Regions from separate parts of the Pantoea sp. X-Soil-ISGK-355 genome, predicted to be linked through region 1. Evidence: predicted binding sites of a transcription regulator. Region 1 holds the regulator's gene; each other region holds the start of a gene.
What was found. Region 1 encodes PhoB, which activates phosphate uptake and scavenging genes when phosphate is short. Its sites were predicted from a motif close to CTGTCATAAAACTGNCNNAT; they were not measured.
Positions count from the first base shown of each region.

Region 1 (6,372 bases):
ATGCGCTTTTACCAGCGCGCTCAGCTTTTGCTGGTGCTGGTCCAGCTGCTGGTGCAGCGGCTGCCACTGCGTTGAGAGCAGCAGCAGTTGCTGACGCGCCGGACGACTGTTCTGCAACTGGCTTAATGCCTGGCGCAGTGCAGCCGGTGGATGCTGTTCATGAAGCGAAGTGAGTACCTGCTCCGCCTGCAACAGCGCCTGGCGGGCCTGTTGCTCCGCCTGCTGGCGCGGCAGTGCCTGTTGTGCCTGCTGCTGCTGTTTCGCCTGTTGCGCATCAATCTGTTGCTGCTGCTGCTCGCGCTGTTGTGTCAGTTCCGCTAGCGTCGCCTCACGCTGTGCCAGCAAAGCAAAATTCTCCTGCCATACCGGCAGCGAAGCGCCCCAGTGCGCCAGATCGGCAAGCTGCTCGCGTAACTGATGCTGTTCTGTAATCGCCTGCTGCCAGCCCGCGACCTGCTGCATCTGCTGCGTCAGGCTGGCCTGGGTCTGATCGGCATGCTGCTGCAGACGACTGTTCTCCTGCTGCTGCTCCGCAAGGTGCTGCTGCAGCGTACTCATCCGCTGATCCAGCGGCAGCACCTGTTCCGTCAGCAGGTTTTCCTGCTGCTGCTGTTCCTGCTGCGCCTGCTGGCGGGCCGTCTGAGCGGCTGCGTAGTGCTGCTGATGCTGCTGCTGCTGGTTCTGCGCCAGCGCCGTCGCTGACGTGAGCTGCTGATAGCGGCTCTCAGCCTGCTGCTGTTCGCTGCGCAACGCGTCGCGCTGCTGCAGTTTTATCCGCAGCTTTTCAGCCGGTTCGCTGCGAGCCAGCCGCTGGCGATCCGTCTCTGCCGCCTGTGCGACGGCCTGAGCCTGCTGCAGCGCGGCTTCAGCCTGCGCACTGTCCTGCAGTAACTGCTGTGCCTGCTGCTGCCATTGCTGCTGTTGCTGCGCCAGTTGATAGTGTGCACTGAGCTGCTGTTCCGCGTCAGTCAGAGCGGTGAGCTGCTGTTGCAGGGCGTCACGGGCGTCGCTATCCAGCAGGGCCATCGCCCCCGCCTGGCTGCGCAGCAGATCCAGCTGAGTTTTCGCCTCTTTGTGGCGCTCGTAGATGGCAGCGGAAATCAGGCCGTAAATTTCGGTGCCGGTTAGCTCCTCCAGCAGTTCGGCGCGTTCACTGGCTTTAGCATTGAGGAAGGCGGCAAACTGGCCCTGTGACAGCATCATCGAGCGGGTAAAGCGTTCGAAATCAAGACCTGAGAGGGTTTCGATCAGCTTCAGCTTGTCACCGACTTTATCGGCAACAATGAGGTTGTCGTCACAGCGCGCCAGCTCAACGCGCGGTGCCTGCAGTTTGCCGTCGGCGGTGCCGCGTGCGCGGTTCTGGCTCCAGAAGGCGCGCCAGGCTTCACCTTTGATCTCAAACTCGACCTCAGCCAGACATTCTGCGCAGTCGCGGGTCATCAGGGCATTCTGGCTCTGGGAAATCGCCCCCAGGCGCGGCGTCTGGTGATAGAGCGCCAGGCAGATCGCGTCCAGCAGGGTGGTTTTACCGGCCCCGGTGGCCCCGGTTATGGCAAACAGGCCGTTGCTGGCAAAGGGTTCGGCGCGGAAGTCGATGAACCATTCACCGCGCAGGGCGTTGAGGTTTTTAAACCGTAGCGTAAGAATCTTCATCGGGTCTCTTCCATAGCCGCCAGCGTCTGGCGAAACAGCGTGGTCATCTCGTCAATTTGCGCCGGTTGCAGCGCCTCATCCAGCGCCAGGCGGCGCGCGAAGACCTCTTCCACCTTCAGCTCACTCAGCGTTTCGTTGTCGAGCCGCGCCAGGCTCTGCTGACGCTGTTCACGACTGCGGCGTAACAGCAATACCTCGACCGGCAGCGTAGCGGTCAGTGTTTCGACCTGGCGCTGCAGATCGCTGAGGTACTCCTGGGTGGTAACCTCGATGTCGAGCCAGGTCGGTTTTTCCTGCTCTGTCGTACTAAAGGCGTTTAGCTGCTCCGCAATCTGCGCCAGCGAACCTTTCAGCACCTGCATCGGCTGCGTCTGTGGCACCACCAGCGGCGTAACTGACTGCAGGCCACTGACCGCCAGTTCCAGCAGGAAGACGCTCTTTTCACTCCCCAGCTCATCAAAGCTCAGCGGAATCGGAGAGCCGCTATAGCGGATATGCTCGCTGCCGGCCACGCGCTGGGCGCGATGAATATGGCCGAGCGCAATATAGTCAACAGCCGGAAACGCGCTGGCCGGAAACGCGTCCAGCGTGCCGATGTAGATGTCGCGCACCGAATCGCTCTGGCTGACGCCGACAGTGGTGAGGTGACCGGTAGCAATGATTGGCAGCGCATAGCCCAGCGCCTGGGCAGCGGCGAAACGCTGCTGATAGTGGTGGGCAATCGCCTCCAGCAGCGAGGTCTGTTTGTCGCGGCCCGACTGACCCGCCCGGCTGCGCAGGATATCGCGCGGGCGCAGATAGGGAATGGCGCACAGCAGCGCACCCGGCTCGCCCTGGCGGGTGTTGAGCAGTAGCACATCATCCTGCTCCTGCGGTGTAGCGATCACCCGGGTATTGAGACAGGCCAGCAGCTCGCGTGACTCGTTCAGCGTTGCCACGGAATCGTGGTTACCCGCCAGCACAATCAGCTGACAGCCGGTGGGCTGCAGCGCCACCACAAAACGGTTAAACATCTCGCGGGCGTAGCTGGGCGGCGTGCCGGTATCAAACAGGTCGCCTGCAATAATCAGCGCATCCACCTGATGCTGTTCAATCTGGATCAACAGCCAGTCGAGAAACGCCTGATGTTCGGCTGCCCGACTTTTGTTGTAAAAGAACTGCCCCAGATGCCAGTCCGCAGTATGAATAATGCGCATGATGAGTCCCTGCCGTTGTGATTCGCCGGGCGATTATACTGGCTCTGCGGCCAAAGCAAAAAAATGTCGCTGCGCTGTCATAAATGATTACCAGTGAGGTTACAGGCAGGTTATGTTTTTCATAAAAGTGTCACAAATCTGACGCATAATGGCGCCGCGAATCTCAGTGACAGCCGTCATAATCAGCAGGAGTAATAATGGCTAAGCGCATTTTGGTTGTGGAGGATGAAGCCCCCATCCGTGAAATGTTGTGTTTTGTTCTGGAGCAGAACGACTATCAGCCAATCGAGGCGGAAGATTATGACAGCGCCGTTGGCAAGCTGATTGAACCCTGGCCCGATCTGATTTTGCTGGACTGGATGTTACCCGGTGGCAGCGGTATTCAGTTTATTAAGCATCTGAAGCGCGAGGCGATGACCCGCGATATCCCGGTGATGATGCTGACCGCGCGTGGCGAAGAGGAAGATCGGGTACGTGGCCTGGAAGTGGGCGCCGATGATTACATTACCAAGCCGTTTTCACCCAAAGAGCTGATGGCGCGGATCAAAGCGGTGATGCGCCGCATTTCGCCGATGGCGGTGGAAGAGGTGATTGAGATGCAGGGGCTGAGTCTGGATCCCTCCTCACATCGCGTGATGTCCGAAACCACGCCGCTGGAGATGGGCCCCACCGAATATAAGCTGCTGCACTTCTTTATGACTCACCCGGAACGCGTCTACAGCCGCGAACAGCTGCTGAACCACGTCTGGGGCACCAATGTGTATGTGGAGGATCGCACTGTCGATGTTCACATTCGCCGTTTACGTAAAGCGCTGGAAGTCTCCGGCCACGATCGCATGGTACAAACCGTCCGTGGAACAGGGTATCGTTTCTCTGCCCGCTACTGAACGGAGCCTTTACCGTGCTGGAACGCCTCTCCTGGAAGAGATTACTGACAGAACTGCTGCTGGCCAGTCTGCCTGCTGCGCTGCTGGGCCTGCTGTTTGGCAGCCTGCCCTGGTGGCTGCTGGTGAGCGTGCTGGTGGTGCTGTTGTGGCATTTCCACAATCTGATGCGGCTGTCGCACTGGCTGTGGCTCGACCGCACCATGACGCCACCGACCGGGCGTGCCAGCTGGGAACCGCTGTTTTATGGGCTTTACCAGATGCAACTGCGCAACCGGCGGCGGCGGCGTGAACTGGGCAATCTCATTAAACGCTTCCGCAGCGGGGCCGAATCGCTGCCGGATGCGGTGATCCTGACCACGGAAGAGGGCACTATTTTCTGGTGTAACGGCCTGGCGCAACAGCATCTGGGGCTGCGCTGGCCGGAAGATAATGGCCAGAATATCCTCAATCTGCTGCGTTACCCGGAGTTCTCCCGCTATCTTCGCCAGCGCGATTTTGACAAGCCGCTGACGCTGGTGCTGAACAACAAACTTCATATGGAATTCCGCGTCATGCCCTACAGCGAGGGGCAATGGCTGCTGGTAGCCCGTGATGTGACGCAGATGCATCAGCTGGAAGGGGCGCGCCGTAACTTCTTTGCCAACGTCAGCCATGAGTTACGGACGCCGCTCACCGTGCTGCAGGGCTATCTGGAGATGATGAACGACTCGGTGATGAGCGAGCCTTCGCGCAGCAAAGCGCTGCACACCATGTCGGAGCAGACGCGCCGCATGGACAGCCTGGTGAAACAGCTGCTGACGCTGTCGCGTATTGAAGCCGCCCCCGCGATCGATCTCAAAGAGAAGGTCGATGTGCCGGTGATGCTGAAACTGCTGCAGCATGAGGCGGCGACACTGAGTGGCGGTCGGCACGATATCCATTTTCATACCGATCCCCATCTGAAAGTGTTCGGCAACGACGAACAGCTGCGCAGCGCGATCTCCAACCTGGTTTACAACGCGGTCAATCACACCCCGGAGGGCACGCGGATCGATATCAGCTGGCTGCGTGGCAAGCAGGGCGCAACCTTCCGGGTATGCGACAACGGGCCGGGTATCGCCTCAGAACATATTCCGCGTCTGACCGAGCGCTTCTACCGGGTTGATAAAGCGCGTTCACGCGCCACCGGCGGCAGCGGGCTGGGGCTGGCGATTGTGAAACATGCGCTGAGCCACCACAACGCGCGGCTCGATATCACCAGCGTGCCGCATAAAGAGACCTGTTTTACTTTTACGCTGCCCGCGAGGTTGATTGTCAGCAGCGTGATGCAGGAGAATGCCGTTCATTAATCGCTGCCGGATCTCTCTGATGCGCCTCCTTCTTTTGTTAATCGTCTCTCTGCTGCCGGGCATGGCGCTGGCCCAGCCCGGCGCGCTCTCCGGCAATCTCAGCAGCGTCGGATCCGACACGCTTGGCTATCTGATGACCCTGTGGGGCGAAGATTTCAGCCGCCAGGCACCGGGCGTTAATGTGCAGGTTCAGGCCTCTGGTTCGTCTACCGCGCCGACCGCGCTGGCAGCGGGTGCCGCTCAGCTCGGGCCGATGAGCCGACCGATGCAGGCCGACGAACGCCAGGCCTTTGAGGCGCGCTACGGCTATCCGCCGCTGGCAGTGCCGGTGGCGATGGATGCGCTGGTGGTGGTGGTGAATCAGCGCAATCCGCTGCAGCAGATTGAACCGCGTCAGCTCGATGCTATTTTCTCCATTACCCGCCTGTGTGGCGCGCACGGTGTGCCGCTGCGCTGGGGCGATCTCGGTTTAACCGGCGACCAGTGGCGTAAACGGCCGATTCAGCGTTATGGCCGCAACTCCGCCTCCGGCACGTGGGGTTTCTTCAAGCAGCAGGTGCTGTGCAAAGGCGATTTCCGCAGCGACGTGGCAGAGTTTCCCGGCTCGGCCGCCGTGGTGCAGGCGGTGGCCGGTAATTCGCGCAGCATCGGTTACGCCAGTTTCGGCTTTCATCTCAGCGGTGTAAAAATGCTGGCGGTGATGAACGATCAGGGGCAGGCGATTGTTCCGGATGCCGATGCTATCCGCAGTGGCCGCTATCCCTGGGCGCGTCCGCTCTATCTCTACGTCAACAAAGCGCCCGGCAAACCGTTGCCACCGCTGGTCGCCGCCTTTTTGCAGCAGGTACTTTCTCCTCAAGGCCAGCGGCGGGTCAGCGAAGCAGGCTACCTGCCGCTCTCTGACAGCCAGATGGCACAGGCACGCGCAGCGCTGCAATAATTTCCAACCTGAATTTTTTTCATCATCGCTGAATTTTCTTCAGTTGCAGACAGAGGTTACTCATGTCACTCTGCATTCAGACATATAGCCATCCAGATGGCTATTCATATCAGAATGTAATTATTTCCTGCCGCAATCATTTGCAGGAGAGACAGGAGTGATCATGCAAAGAGAAACCGCCCCGTTCCGCGCCGACACCGTTGGCAGCTTCCTGCGTCCTGCTGCGATTAAGCAGGCGCGCGAACAGTTTTCAGCGGGCGAGATTGATGCCGCAGCCCTGCGTCAGGTTGAAGATGCGGCAATCCGCGATGTAGTCGCGAAACAGCGCGAAAATGGCCTGAAAGTGGTGACAGACGGCGAGTTCCGTC
Region 1 is NZ_AP035971.1:984,060-990,431, forward strand. It holds gene AC6I8J_RS04330 (AAA family ATPase) at 1-1,653, opposite strand, end outside; gene sbcD (exonuclease subunit SbcD) at 1,650-2,849, opposite strand; gene phoB (phosphate response regulator transcription factor PhoB) at 3,047-3,736, shown strand; gene phoR (phosphate regulon sensor histidine kinase PhoR) at 3,751-5,064, shown strand; gene AC6I8J_RS04350 (PstS family phosphate ABC transporter substrate-binding protein) at 5,084-6,004, shown strand; gene AC6I8J_RS04355 (cobalamin-independent methionine synthase II family protein) at 6,168-6,372, shown strand, end outside.

Region 2 (6,372 bases), 770 kb from region 1:
GCTCAAGCGCAATATGTTCATTTTCGATGTGAAGGACTCTCATGATCGAACTCAAGCACCTGCGGACGCTTCAGGCTCTGCGCAATACGGGATCGCTGGCGGCGGCGGCAGCCCAGCTTCATCAGACGCAGTCGGCGTTGTCTCACCAGTTCAGCGATCTGGAGCAGCGGCTGGGATTCCGCCTGTTCGTCCGTAAAAGTCAGCCACTGCGCTTTACGCCGCAGGGCGATATTCTGCTGCAGCTGGCAGAGCAGGTGCTGCCGCAGATTCAGCAGGCGTTGCAGGCCTGCCATGAGCCGCATCAGACCACGCTGCGGGTGGCGATTGAGTGTCACAGCTGCATTCAGTGGCTGACCCCGGCGCTGGATAAATTCCGTCAGAGCTGGCCGCAGGTGGTGATGGATTTTAAATCGGGCGTGACCTTTGATCCGCAGCCTGCTCTGCAGCAGGGTGAGCTGGATGTGGTGCTGACCTCCGACATTCTGGCGCGCTCGGGCCTGTTCTACTCACCGATGTTTGATTATGAAGTACGGCTGGTACTGGCGACGGATCACCCGCTGGCCCAGGTTGAGCAGATTTCGCCGGAAGATTTAGCCGATGAAGTGCTGATGATCTATCCGGTGCAGCGTCAGCGTCTGGATATCTGGCGTCACTTCCTGCAGCCCGCTGGCGTCAGCCCGGCCCTGAAAAGTGTGGATAATACCCTGCTGATGATTCAGATGGTGTCGGCACGGATGGGGATTGCCGCACTGCCGCACTGGGTGGTAGAGAGTTTTGAGAAGCAGGGTCTGGTCGTCACGCGCACACTAGGTGATGGACTTTGGAGCCGTCTTTATGCAGCCGTACGCGAAGGAGAACAGCGTCAGCCGGTGCTGGAAGCCTTTATCCGCTTTGCCCGACAGCACGCCTGTGAGCATCTGCCGTTTGTGCGTGACGCCGCGCGGCCTGGTGCCGTGTTACAGCGGTAATCCGACGGACACAAACCTGCGCGAACGCGGGCAAAATCCCCTATAATGCGCAGCCTGTCGACTGACCATGAGAAGATCTCACCATGACTAACAATGATATTCTGCGCAGCGTGCGCTACATGCTCAACCTGAGCGATGCCAAAATGGTGGAGATTTTTGCGCTGGCACAATGTGACGTGCCGCTGGCGGATATTCAGGCGTGGCTGAAAAAAGATGACGATGCTGCGTTCCGTCCCTGCCCCGATGTGCTGATGGGTTATTTTCTGAATGGCCTGATCTTCTACCGTCGCGGCAAAAGTGAAGATGCGCCCGCGCCGTCGATTGAGCGCAAGATGACCAATAACATCTTCATGAGAAAGCTGCGTATCGCTTTTGATCTGAAAACCACCGACATTCCTGATGTACTGAAGCGCGTGAATTTTACCGTTTCACAGGCTGAGATTGGTGCGATTTTCCGCAAACCTGATCATAAGAACTACCGCGAATGCGGCGATCAGATTCTGCGTAACTTCCTGAAAGGGCTGGCGATGATTCAGCGCCCTAAGAGTGAGAAGCCTGCTTAACGTCTGTGGCTGATCGCTTCGGGTACCTGCGTGGTCAGAAGTGGCGCATCTGATCGCAAAGAAAGCCTGCATCCATGCAGCACGCCCTCGCCATCCCTGGCTCGGACGCTTTGCTCCTCAGTTGCGCCACCTCTTCCCTCAAGCTTCTTCATGGCTTTTTAATCAGCAACACCAGGCCAGCTCTGGGGAGTGAAAGCGGGTCATCGGTGGAGCGTTCGTCGCAGGGGGAAAAAGCGCCGGGGGCATTTCTGAACCATCCTGTAAGATTCCTTCGCGATCGCATACGCCAGCTCCATCGCGAATGCTCTACGTTTCAGCGACCCATCCCCTCCTTCATATTCGCTCTGAGCCCCTGGTTCTACTGCGATGATGCTGTTAAGTCTCCAGGGCTGGCGCGTCTGAAGAGCGAAGCGTCCGGGCCAGGAATGGCCCGGCCGATCCACAGGGATGTGAGATTCCTTCGCGATCGGACGCGCCAGCCCGGGAGGCCGCACCCATGCAACAGGCCTGTTTATGACAGGTCACCGCGCCCCACCACCCAGCGCTTATGCACCCACAGCGAGGCAAGAATCACCAGCGCGCCCGCAATAAAGCTCGGCCAGTGCGGTTTTTCCTGCCAGATAGCCAGATTCACCAGCAGCCCGGCAGGCACGTGCATGTTATTCATAATGCCCAGCGTACCGGCATCAACCTGCGTCGCACCGTAGTTCCACATAAAATAGCCGAGACCGGAAGCCGCAACGCCCAGCCAGACCAGAATGCCCCACTGCAATGAGGTGGTCGGCAATTTCTGCGGATTGCCCCAGGCACACCAGGCGATCACCGCAATCAACACCGCCCCCAGGTAGAACCAGGAGAAGGCCGTGTGCTGCGGCATCGGACGGGTCTCCTGCAGACGTTTATAGCCCACCATGCCAGCCGCGAAGCAGATGTTTGCCAGTTGCACTAACAGCAGACCGAACCAGAAATGATCGCTGACTTTGTCATAGCGAATAATGGCCGCGCCAGCCACCGCCAGCAGCGCACTAAAGATATAGCCGATGCGCAGTGGACGACGGCTGATCAGATCGTAAATCAGCGTCACATAAAGCGGCGTCATCACCGTAAACAGCAGGAATTCTGACACGCTAAGGTAGAGATAGGCTTCGAAGCTCAGCAGATACATCACCCCCAGTTGCAGCATCCCCACCAGCATATAAAGCAGCAGCGTTGAAAGGCGATGACCACGCCAGCGCAGGAAAGGCAAAAACACCAGCGCAGCCAGCGCCAGCCGCATCAGCACAGAGAACCAGCTATCCACCTGGCCAGCGAGATATTCGCCAATCAGGCTGAACGAAAATGCCCACAGAATGGTGGTAATAATCAATAAAAACACGGCGACGACCCCGAAATTAACAGGCCGTCAGTGTAAACAATGTGCCGCCGTCAGGCTGTGAAATCTGGTTGACATCTGATTATAAACCAGGCAATTAAAAAGCCTCCCGGACAGCCTGCTTACACTTCCTGACATAAAAGTCGAAAGAATAGGTTTTCAGCCACATAAAATGCGCGAAATGATCCATCAGATGATCGCTTCCGCTCCTCATTGTAATAAAACTGTAACAAATGTGTCATTCATCACAGTAACGTTGCGCAACTAACACTATTCTTTGCGCGAAATGGAACATTATGCATCCATTTTGTTCTGCACTTTCCTGCTCCAACCTGCCGGGAGTTAAAAACCATAATGTGCCCTGGAGGGCCTCACTGATGCTGAGCATTTTTAAACCTGCACCACGTCAGCCTCAGGTGGCGGAGGATCACGTTGATCCGCTCTACCGTCGTCTGCGCTGGCAAATTTTCATCGGGATCTTCTTTGGTTACGCCGCCTACTATCTGGTCAGAAAAAACTTCGCACTCGCCATGCCCTATCTGGTGGAGCAGGGTTTTTCACGTGGCGATCTCGGTTTTGCCCTGTCCGGCATCTCCATTGCCTACGGCTTTTCAAAATTCATCATGGGATCGGTCTCTGACCGCTCAAACCCGCGCGTCTTCTTACCGGCAGGCCTGATTCTGGCCGCAGCTGTGATGCTGATCATGGGATTCGTCCCCTGGGCGACCTCCAGCATCATGGTGATGTTTGTGCTGCTGTTTATCTGCGGCTGGTTCCAGGGCATGGGCTGGCCTCCGTGTGGACGAACCATGGTTCACTGGTGGTCGCAGAAGGAGCGAGGAAGGATTGTCTCGGTCTGGAACTGTGCGCATAACGTGGGCGGCGGTATTCCGCCTCTGCTGTTCCTGCTCGGTATGGCGTGGTTCAACGACTGGAAAGCGGCACTTTACATGCCCGCGTTTGGCGCGATTGCCATTGCGATTCTGGCCTTTGCGCTAATGCGCGACACGCCGCAATCCTGTGGTCTGCCACCGATTGAAGAGTACAAAAACGACTATCCGCCCGACTACGATGCCAGTCACGAAGAGGAGCTGACGGCAAAACAGATCTTCATGAAGTATGTGCTGCCGAACAAGCTGCTGTGGTACATCGCGCTGGCCAACGTGTTTGTCTATCTGCTGCGCTACGGCATCCTCGACTGGTCACCAACCTATCTGCGCGAAGTCAAACACTTCACGCTGGATAAGTCGTCGTGGGCCTACTTCCTCTATGAATATGCGGGGATTCCGGGAACGCTGCTGTGTGGCTGGATGTCGGACAAAGTGTTTCGCGGTAATCGCGGTGCGACCGGGGTGTTCTTTATGACGCTGGTGACCATCGCGACCGTGATCTACTGGCTCAACCCCGCGGGCAATCCTGGCGTCGACATGGCCTGCATGATCGTGATTGGCTTCCTGATCTACGGTCCGGTGATGCTGATTGGTCTGCATGCGCTGGAACTGGCACCGAAAAAAGCGGCGGGGACAGCGGCGGGCTTCACCGGCCTGTTCGGCTACCTCGGCGGTTCGGTCGCGGCCAGCGCCATTGTCGGTTATACCGTCGATTACTTCGGCTGGGATGGCGGCTTCATGGTGATGATTGCGGGCTGTGTGCTGGCGGTTATTCTGCTGTTACTGACCATGGTCAGCGAACACAATCACAAAAAGACCCCTGCCTGACGGCAATAAAAAAGGGCCGGATACCGGCCCTTTTTACGCTAACGGCTTAAGCCAGATAGAGCGTGCGCAACGTCTGCGGCACCGCATCATCAGCATTTGAACCGATCACATCCAGCTCCGGCAGCGTATCTTTCAACCGTTGATGGGCGTTCTGCATGATATAGCCCTTACCTGCCATGCTCAGCATCTCCACATCATTCATACCGTCGCCGAAGGCAATGCAGCTTTCCAGTGAATGGCCCAGCGTTTTCGCAACCGCTTCCAGCGCATGGCCTTTCGACACGCCGCCCGCCATGACTTCCAGACAGGTTGGCAGCGAGAAACTGACGTTAACCCGATCGCCCCAGCGCGCTTCAATTGCCTGCTCCATGGGGATCAGATGCTCAGGGTTTTCGCAGGTGAAAAAGACCTTGCTGATGTTGCTGGTTGGCAGCAGACCTGGCTCGTAGACCTGATAGTTGAACACGGACTCGCGGAAATAGTCCTGCTCAGCCGGACTTGAACGGCTGACAAACCACTCATCGTCGCGGTAAACGTGGGTCAGAATATCGCTGTGATGATATTGCAGGCCAAACAGGTCGCTGGCGATATCCTCATCCAGATTATGACTGAACACCAGCTCGCCCTCTGCATTGTGCACGCGCGCACCGTTTGAGGTAATCATATAGGCCGGAATCGCCAGGCTGTCGCGCATCTGTCCGACATCGATATGATGACGACCGGTGGCGAAGACAAAGTGAATATCCTTAGCGACCAGCTGCTGCAGCGTTTCACGTGCAAAAGGGGTCAGGCGATGTTCGGGAGAAAGCAGCGTGCCATCCAGATCGGATGCAACGATGTGATACATGAAAACCTCGGGTATCTGGTTCTGCCGGTTTTTACCGGTCGGATAAATAACGTCAGTGATGCGATGAAAAAAAGTCGACCACTGCATTGAGTGCTTCGGCACGCATCTCATCTTTTTCAAACAGGATCTCGTGACGCGCGCCGTCGATCACCCGTGGTTTATTACCTTCACACGGATGACCCGCAGCAGCCATCGCGGCACAAAACAGGTCCTGCGAACGATTGTCGACCACCCGATCATCGCTGGCCTGTAACAACAGCAGCGGCGTCGTAATCTTATCAACCTGACTGATGATGTTGCGCCCCGCATGGATGCCTTCACGTACCCAATGGTAGGTCGGCCCACCCACACGAATCGCCGGATCGTCCGCATAAAAACGCAGGTTACGCCGGTAACGCTCGGCGCTATGGGTCAGCCGGTTAATGCCAAACGGATGCGCGCGCCAGCGTCCGGTGCCGAGCGCATAGCCATCGCGTAAGGCTGGACGTTTCTCCGCCCAGTCCAGGATCCGATGGGCCAGAAAAGAGGGCAGCGGTAAGGCGATGCCAAACATGGGTGCCACCAGCGCCACTGCATGAAATGCCTGCGGCTGACGCGCCAGAAACAGCGTTAAGATTGCGCCACCCATTGAGTGAGCCAGCGCATAGCGCTGCTGGTAGTGACCGCTGACAATCTCTTTCAGATAGAGCGTTTCAAGATCGTCCACGTAATGCGTAAATTCCGCCACGTGACCACGGTGTGAATCTTCCAGCAGGCGATCGGAACGCCCCTGACCGCGATGATCGAGGATCACCACATCAAATCCGCAGTGAAAAAGATCGTACGCCAGCTCAGGATATTTTATGTAACTCTCGATGCGTCCCGGCACAATCAGGATCACACGCTTATGTTGCGGCGATGTGAA
Region 2 is NZ_AP035971.1:215,048-221,419, reverse strand. It holds gene metR (HTH-type transcriptional regulator MetR) at 42-968, shown strand; gene AC6I8J_RS00935 (YehS family protein) at 1,052-1,531, shown strand; gene AC6I8J_RS00930 (carboxylate/amino acid/amine transporter) at 2,043-2,906, opposite strand; gene glpT (glycerol-3-phosphate transporter) at 3,281-4,621, shown strand; gene yigL (sugar/pyridoxal phosphate phosphatase YigL) at 4,668-5,468, opposite strand; gene pldB (lysophospholipase L2) at 5,521-6,372, opposite strand, start outside.
Region 2: glpT (glycerol-3-phosphate transporter) is a predicted target of PhoB. The motif match lies at 3,117-3,136, and genes of this name have one in related genera.

Region 3 (6,372 bases), 2.8 Mb from region 1:
TAATCCTGCGCGTCCCGGCTTTCATCATCCGGGCTGTCATCGTCATCATTCCCCTGACTCTTCTCCACTTCCTGCGGATGTCCCATCGAAAGCGCCGTGGCACTGGCCGGATCAAACAGTGACAGACTCTCAATCTGGTCCACCATGATCACTTTTCGGAACGACATCGCATCTTTGGGCTTCGAGTCGAGCGTAATCTCGTGCTCGGCGTACCATTTGCTATAGTTATGCTCTACCGCCAGCTTCAGCGTCTTACTGTCGCGATAGCCACTCAGCATCGGGATCAGCACGATGTTTTTGGTGCTTTCATATTCGAAGGTCGAGGCATGAACCATGCCGATGTAGATGCGGCGCGACTTCAGCGTAATCCACGCCAGTTCGCCCTCTTCCATGCACTGAAACAGCAGTTGCTCCACGCCATTAGAGCGTGACAGTCGCTGATAGAGGTCTTTACGACCGGAGACATTCAGTCTTGCGCTGCCTGCCCAGTTTGAGCGATAGAGACAGAGCAGAATGGCAAAGGCGAGCATGATCACCACCGGAGCCTGGATGCCCAGGAAGCTCCAGTTCATAAACTCCACCTGCCACTTCAGATGAACGCCGGGGATCATCTGGACAGCGTTGGCAATGCCGGAGATACAGAGCAGCAGTAACCAGACGATACCGGTCGCAAAGACACCCTGGAGCACAAAAATACAACCGTAAAGCGCGACCAGGAAATAGACATCCCAGCCCGACGAACGACGGATTTTAAAGCGGCTATTCAAATCACGGCTGGTGTACCAGTAACCACTGACCATCAACACCATAAATATTGCGGTACCCACCTCACACTCCCTTTAACATATTCACGTGGCGGGCGAAATCTTCCTGGACTTCCTCGCTCAGCGTGTTGACCGCGATATTGCCGTTTTCATCAATAATGATGCGCTCACCTTCTGCGATCGAGTCGTTGATATCCTGACGGGTCATGATCTGCAGGAACTTCTCGGGACTGGCGAAGACCGACTTAACAAATTTAAACATAGCGATCCCATTGTTGGCCTGAAAGTTGAAGTATGTGATGGAATCCACACTCTCGCCTGTTTAATTTCAGGTGAAATTTCTTAAAATCAATTAATTAGCGAAGCGGTATCTATCCAGCTTGAGCTGCTTTTCGCTGAAATCTTCAACGTAACCAGCAGCCTGCCGTAGCAGCATTGTATTTTTACCCGTCTGGTGTGCGACAACGTTAAAGCGCCTCTCCGCCGGAAAGCGCTAAGCTCAATGGTTAGCCCTTTTCTGTCACCCTGTCTGAAACGCATCGAGGAAGGTTTGCATGAAATTACGAAAACTGGGCCGTACCGGTCAGCGCGTCTCTGAAATTGGCTTTGGCGCATGGGCCATTGGCGGAACCTGGGGAGAAGTGAGCATAGAGGATGCCAAAGCCGCGCTGAACGCCGCGCTGGATGCGGGCATCACCTTTATTGATACCGCCGATGTCTATGGCGATGGCCGTTCCGAAAAGATTATCGCAGAGGTACTGAATCAGCGCGGCGGAGAACGCCCGTTTGTCGCCACCAAGCTGGGGCGTCGCCTTTCACCGCACGTGGCAGAAGGCTACAACGCCGAAAACCTCAACGCCTTTATCGATCGTTCACGGGAAAATCTGCAGACTGAGACGCTGGATTTGGTGCAGCTGCACTGCCCGCCGACCGAGGTCTATTACAACCCGGATGTGTTTGCGGTGATGGATGAGATGGTGGCGGCCGGTAAAATCCGTCACTACGGCGTTTCCGTTGAGAAAGTCGAAGAAGGCCTGAAGGCACTGGAATTTCCCAACGTCTCGTCGATTCAGCTGATCTACAACATTTTCCGCCAGCGTCCGGCAGAACTGTTGCTGCGTGAGGCGAAACGCCGGGATGTGGCGATTATCGCCCGCGTACCGCTGGCGTCAGGCCTGTTGACCGGCAAAATGCGTGCCGACAGCGTGTTTGCCGCTGACGACCATCGCACCTTTAACCGTAATGGTGAAGCGTTTGATAAGGGCGAGACTTTCTCCGGCGTGCCGTATGAGGTGGCGCTGGAAGCGGTTGAGGAGATTCGCCGCTTTGTGACGGGCGACACCACCATGGCGATGTTTGCGCTGCGCTGGATCCTGATGAACGAGGATGTCAGCGTGGTCATCCCTGGCGCAAAAAACCGTGAACAGGCTGAAGCCAATGCCCGCGCCAGTGATATCGATGCGCTCTCTGAGGAGACGATGGCGGCGCTGAAGCAGATCTATCAGGAGAAGATCGCGCCTCACGTGCATCAGCGCTGGTAAACGCGCGTTACAACGCCTGGGCACAGGCCCAGGCAGAACTCCACGCCCACTGGAAGTTATAGCCACCCAGCCAGCCGGTGACATCGGCTACTTCGCCAATAAAGTAAAGCCCCGGCACTGCACGCGCCTCCATCGTTTTCGAGGAGAGCTGCGTCGTATCCACGCCACCCAGCGTCACTTCGGCCGTACGATAGCCCTCTGTGCCGTTTGGCTGGATGCGCCAGGCGTGCAGCGTCTGCGCCAGTTCGGTTTGCTGTCTGCTGTTGAGCTGCTTCAGGGTGATATCCGGCACCACCTTCAGCCCCTGTAAGACTTCCACCAGACGCTTCGGCAGAATTTTCGCCAGGCTGTTCTTCAGGCTGAGATTCGGGTGTGCTTCACGCTGCGCCGTCAGAAACGCCTCAAGCGGCGTGGCGGGCGACAGATCGATAGTGACGAATTCACCCGGCTGCCAGTAGCTGGAGATTTGCAGCACCGCCGGACCGGACAGGCCGCGATGGGTAAAGAGCATCGCCTCTTTGAAGCGGGTGCCATCCTGCGCGTCAATCGTGGTTTCCAGCGCGACGCCTGACAGCGTCTGCAGCTGCTCCAGCAGCGGCTTGTGCAGGGTAAAGGGCACCAGCGCCGCGCGCGTCGGAAAGACGCTCAGGCCAAACTGCTCTGCAATTTTGTAGCCGAATGGCGAAGCGCCCAGGCCTGGCATCGACAGACCGCCGCTGGCGATGACCAGCTTCTCCGCCTGAACCGTACTGCCGTTGAGCTGCAGGGTGTAGCCGCTTTCATCGCGCGCCACGCTGAGCACTTCACTGCGCAGCCGCAGGGTGACATTGCCCTTGTCACACTCGACCAGCAGCAGATCGACAATCTGCTGAGCCGAGTCATCACAGAAGAGCTGACCCAGGGTTTTCTCATGCCAGGCAATCCCATGACGATTGACCAGATCGATAAAATCCCACTGGGTATAACGCGCCAGCGCCGATTTACAGAAGTGAGGATTGTGCGACAGATAGGCCGCTGGTTCGGTATAGAGATTGGTGAAGTTGCAGCGGCCACCGCCAGACATCAGAATCTTGCGTCCCGGCTTTTTGCCGTTATCCAGCAGTAACACCCGGCGACCTCGCTGTCCGGCCTGGGCGGCACAGAACAGCCCGGCGGCGCCGGCACCAATGATGATAACGTCAAACTGTTCCACTGCGGTTCACTCACTTAACTGGAAAGGCGCAGATTGTAGTGATCTGCTCATCGAGACGCCAGCGTCAAAAAATTGCCGTAAATGTGTCATATTGTATCTGCTTAATATCTAACCCTTTTTAGCTGAGTTACCCTTCAGCTTTACGACGAAAGGTCAAATTAACGCTATATTTTCCTTTCCCATACAGCACGTTGTCGCGGATAATGCGCCGCGTTCATGTCCTCCAAAAATGGCGTAACGTTTATGCTACATCTGTTTGCTGGTCTAGACCTCAGTACTAGCCTGTTATTGGTTCTTGCCCTGCTGTTTGTATTGTTTTACGAAGCGATCAACGGTTTCCACGACACGGCCAACGCAGTTGCGACGGTCATCTATACGCGTGCCATGCGTGCCCAGCTTGCTGTGGTGATGGCGGGTGTATTCAACTTCCTTGGCGTGCTACTCGGTGGATTGAGTGTCGCTTACGCTATTGTTCATATGCTTCCCACCGATCTGTTGTTAAATGTTGGATCGGCTCACGGTCTCGCCATGGTGTTTTCTATGCTGCTGGCGGCGATTATCTGGAACCTCGGCACCTGGTATCTCGGTCTGCCGGCCTCCAGCTCCCATACGCTGATCGGCGCCATTATCGGTATCGGTCTGACCAACGCCCTGATGAGCGGAACCTCGGTGGTTGATGCACTCAACATCCCGAAAGTCCTGAACATCTTCCTTTCTCTGATTCTGTCGCCGATCGTTGGCCTGGTGATCGCAGGCGGCTTAATCTTCATTCTGCGTCGCTACTGGAGCAATACCAAAAAGCGTGCGCGTATTCATATGACGCCTGCTGACCGCGAGAAGATCGACGGCAAGAAAAAGCCGCCGTTCTGGACCCGTATTGCCTTGATTGTTTCGGCCATTGGCGTGAGCTATTCGCACGGCGCGAATGACGGTCAGAAAGGCATCGGCCTGATCATGCTGGTCCTGATTGGTGTGGCTCCGGCCGGTTTCGTGGTGAATATGAATGCCTCCGGTTATGACATCACGCGTACCCGCGATGCGGTCAATCACCTGGAGCAGTATTACCAGCAGCATAACGCCTCGCTGACCCACATCATCCAGATGGCACCGCCTAAGCTGCCAACGCCGGAAGAAGTGCCAGCGACCAGTCCGCAGGAGTTCCACTGTGACAGCGCGCGCGCACTGCAGGCCGTTCAGCGTGCTCAGGTGTTACTGAATAATCTGCAGAGCTACGACCAGCTGACGGTTGATCAGCGCGGTCAGATGCGTCGTCTGCTGCTGTGTATCTCAGATACCGCCGATAAAGCGGCCCGTCTGGAAGAGACCTCACCAGATGACAAGCGCTTCCTCAATAAGCTGAAAAGCGATCTGCTTGGCACCATCGAGTATGCGCCGATCTGGATTATTGTGGCCGTCGCGCTGGCGCTGGGCATTGGCACCATGATTGGCTGGCGTCGTGTTGCCACCACCATTGGTGAGAAGATTGGTAAAAAAGGCATGACCTATGCACAGGGCATGTCAGCACAGGTAACAGCAGCGCTGTCGATTGGCGTCGCCAGCTATACCGGCATGCCCGTCTCCACAACGCACATCCTCTCTTCATCGGTAGCCGGTACTATGCTGGTTGACGGTGGCGGACTGCAGAGTCGGACCATCAAGAACATCGCCATGGCGTGGATCTTCACCCTGCCGGTCTGTATTCTGCTGTCAGGTTCGCTCTACTGGATTGCCTTAAAACTGGTGTGATGCCAGCTAAAAAAGGGCGACGCAAGTCGCCCTTTTTTAATGCCAGATCGCCAGCGCCACCAGACTGATCACTACCAGTCCGCACAGCGCACTGGTCAGAAGAAACTGCCCCCGCACCCGCTCGCAGCGCCGGATAAACTCATCGTCATGATGATCAAGATAGCGCTTTGCCCAGATATAGGTGACCAGCCGTACCTGCTTGCTCGGCTGACCGTGAGAGGTGAAGAATCCCGCCCCATCGACATACTGATACAGCAGCGGATCACAACCCCGTAATACCGCCAGCAGCGCACGCAGCGATGAAAAATAGCGCGCCATATTCACGATACATACCACACAAAGAGCCCAAAAAAGCGCAATAGTGCTGATCATATTCTCCCCCTCCCGGCTGGCATCGCAGCAACAGAACCAGCGTCAGACACCGTATCCGCCTGCAGAAAAAACCAGCCACTGAATCACCGGACTGCGAAAATTTTCGACCCCCTGAGCGGCTGCGAACCGGACCGCCTTTTTTCAGTGTAGGAGAGTTCTTTACATTTTTTCCAACGATGATTTTCGTTCAGCGCGAGTAAATCTGGCATAGCCTTGATCTTATTCATAAGCCAGACGGCAACAGCAGCATTTGCAGTGAGAGAAGGCTATACTCAGAACATAACAACATCATCACCTGCAACGCAGGTAGACACTTTGGTGGCGCTCATCGCCCGCTCGCGCAAAGGATTTCGCTAAGCTGTGACGCGGCAGGAACACCGGATGCCATCCTTAATCTCGTGAAAGGAGTTTTATCATGGCTTATAAACACATCCTGATTGCAGTAGACCTTTCTCCCGAAAGTCAGTTGCTGGTGGATAAGGCCGTCTCGCTGGCTCGTCCGTACGATGCCAGAATTTCCCTGATTCACGTTGATGTGAATTACTCCGACCTTTACACCGGCCTGATTGATGTCAACTTAGGGGATATGCAGAAGCGCATCTCTGAAGAGACGCATGCGGCACTGAAAGGATTATCAGATGCTGCGGGCTATCCGATCAGTGAGACACTGAGCGGCAGTGGCGACCTCGGCCAGGTGCTGGTTGATGCGATCAAAAAATATGACGTTGATTTGGTGGTGTGTGGTCATCACCAGGAT
Region 3 is NZ_AP035971.1:3,811,847-3,818,218, forward strand. It holds gene AC6I8J_RS17590 (hypothetical protein) at 1-827, opposite strand, end outside; gene AC6I8J_RS17595 (anti-sigma-F factor Fin family protein) at 829-1,026, opposite strand; gene AC6I8J_RS17600 (aldo/keto reductase) at 1,319-2,305, shown strand; gene AC6I8J_RS17605 (BaiN/RdsA family NAD(P)/FAD-dependent oxidoreductase) at 2,313-3,497, opposite strand; gene pitA (inorganic phosphate transporter PitA) at 3,741-5,243, shown strand; gene uspB (universal stress protein UspB) at 5,280-5,615, opposite strand; gene uspA (universal stress protein UspA) at 6,031-6,372, shown strand, end outside.
Region 3: pitA (inorganic phosphate transporter PitA) is a predicted target of PhoB. The motif match lies at 3,570-3,589, and genes of this name have one in related genera.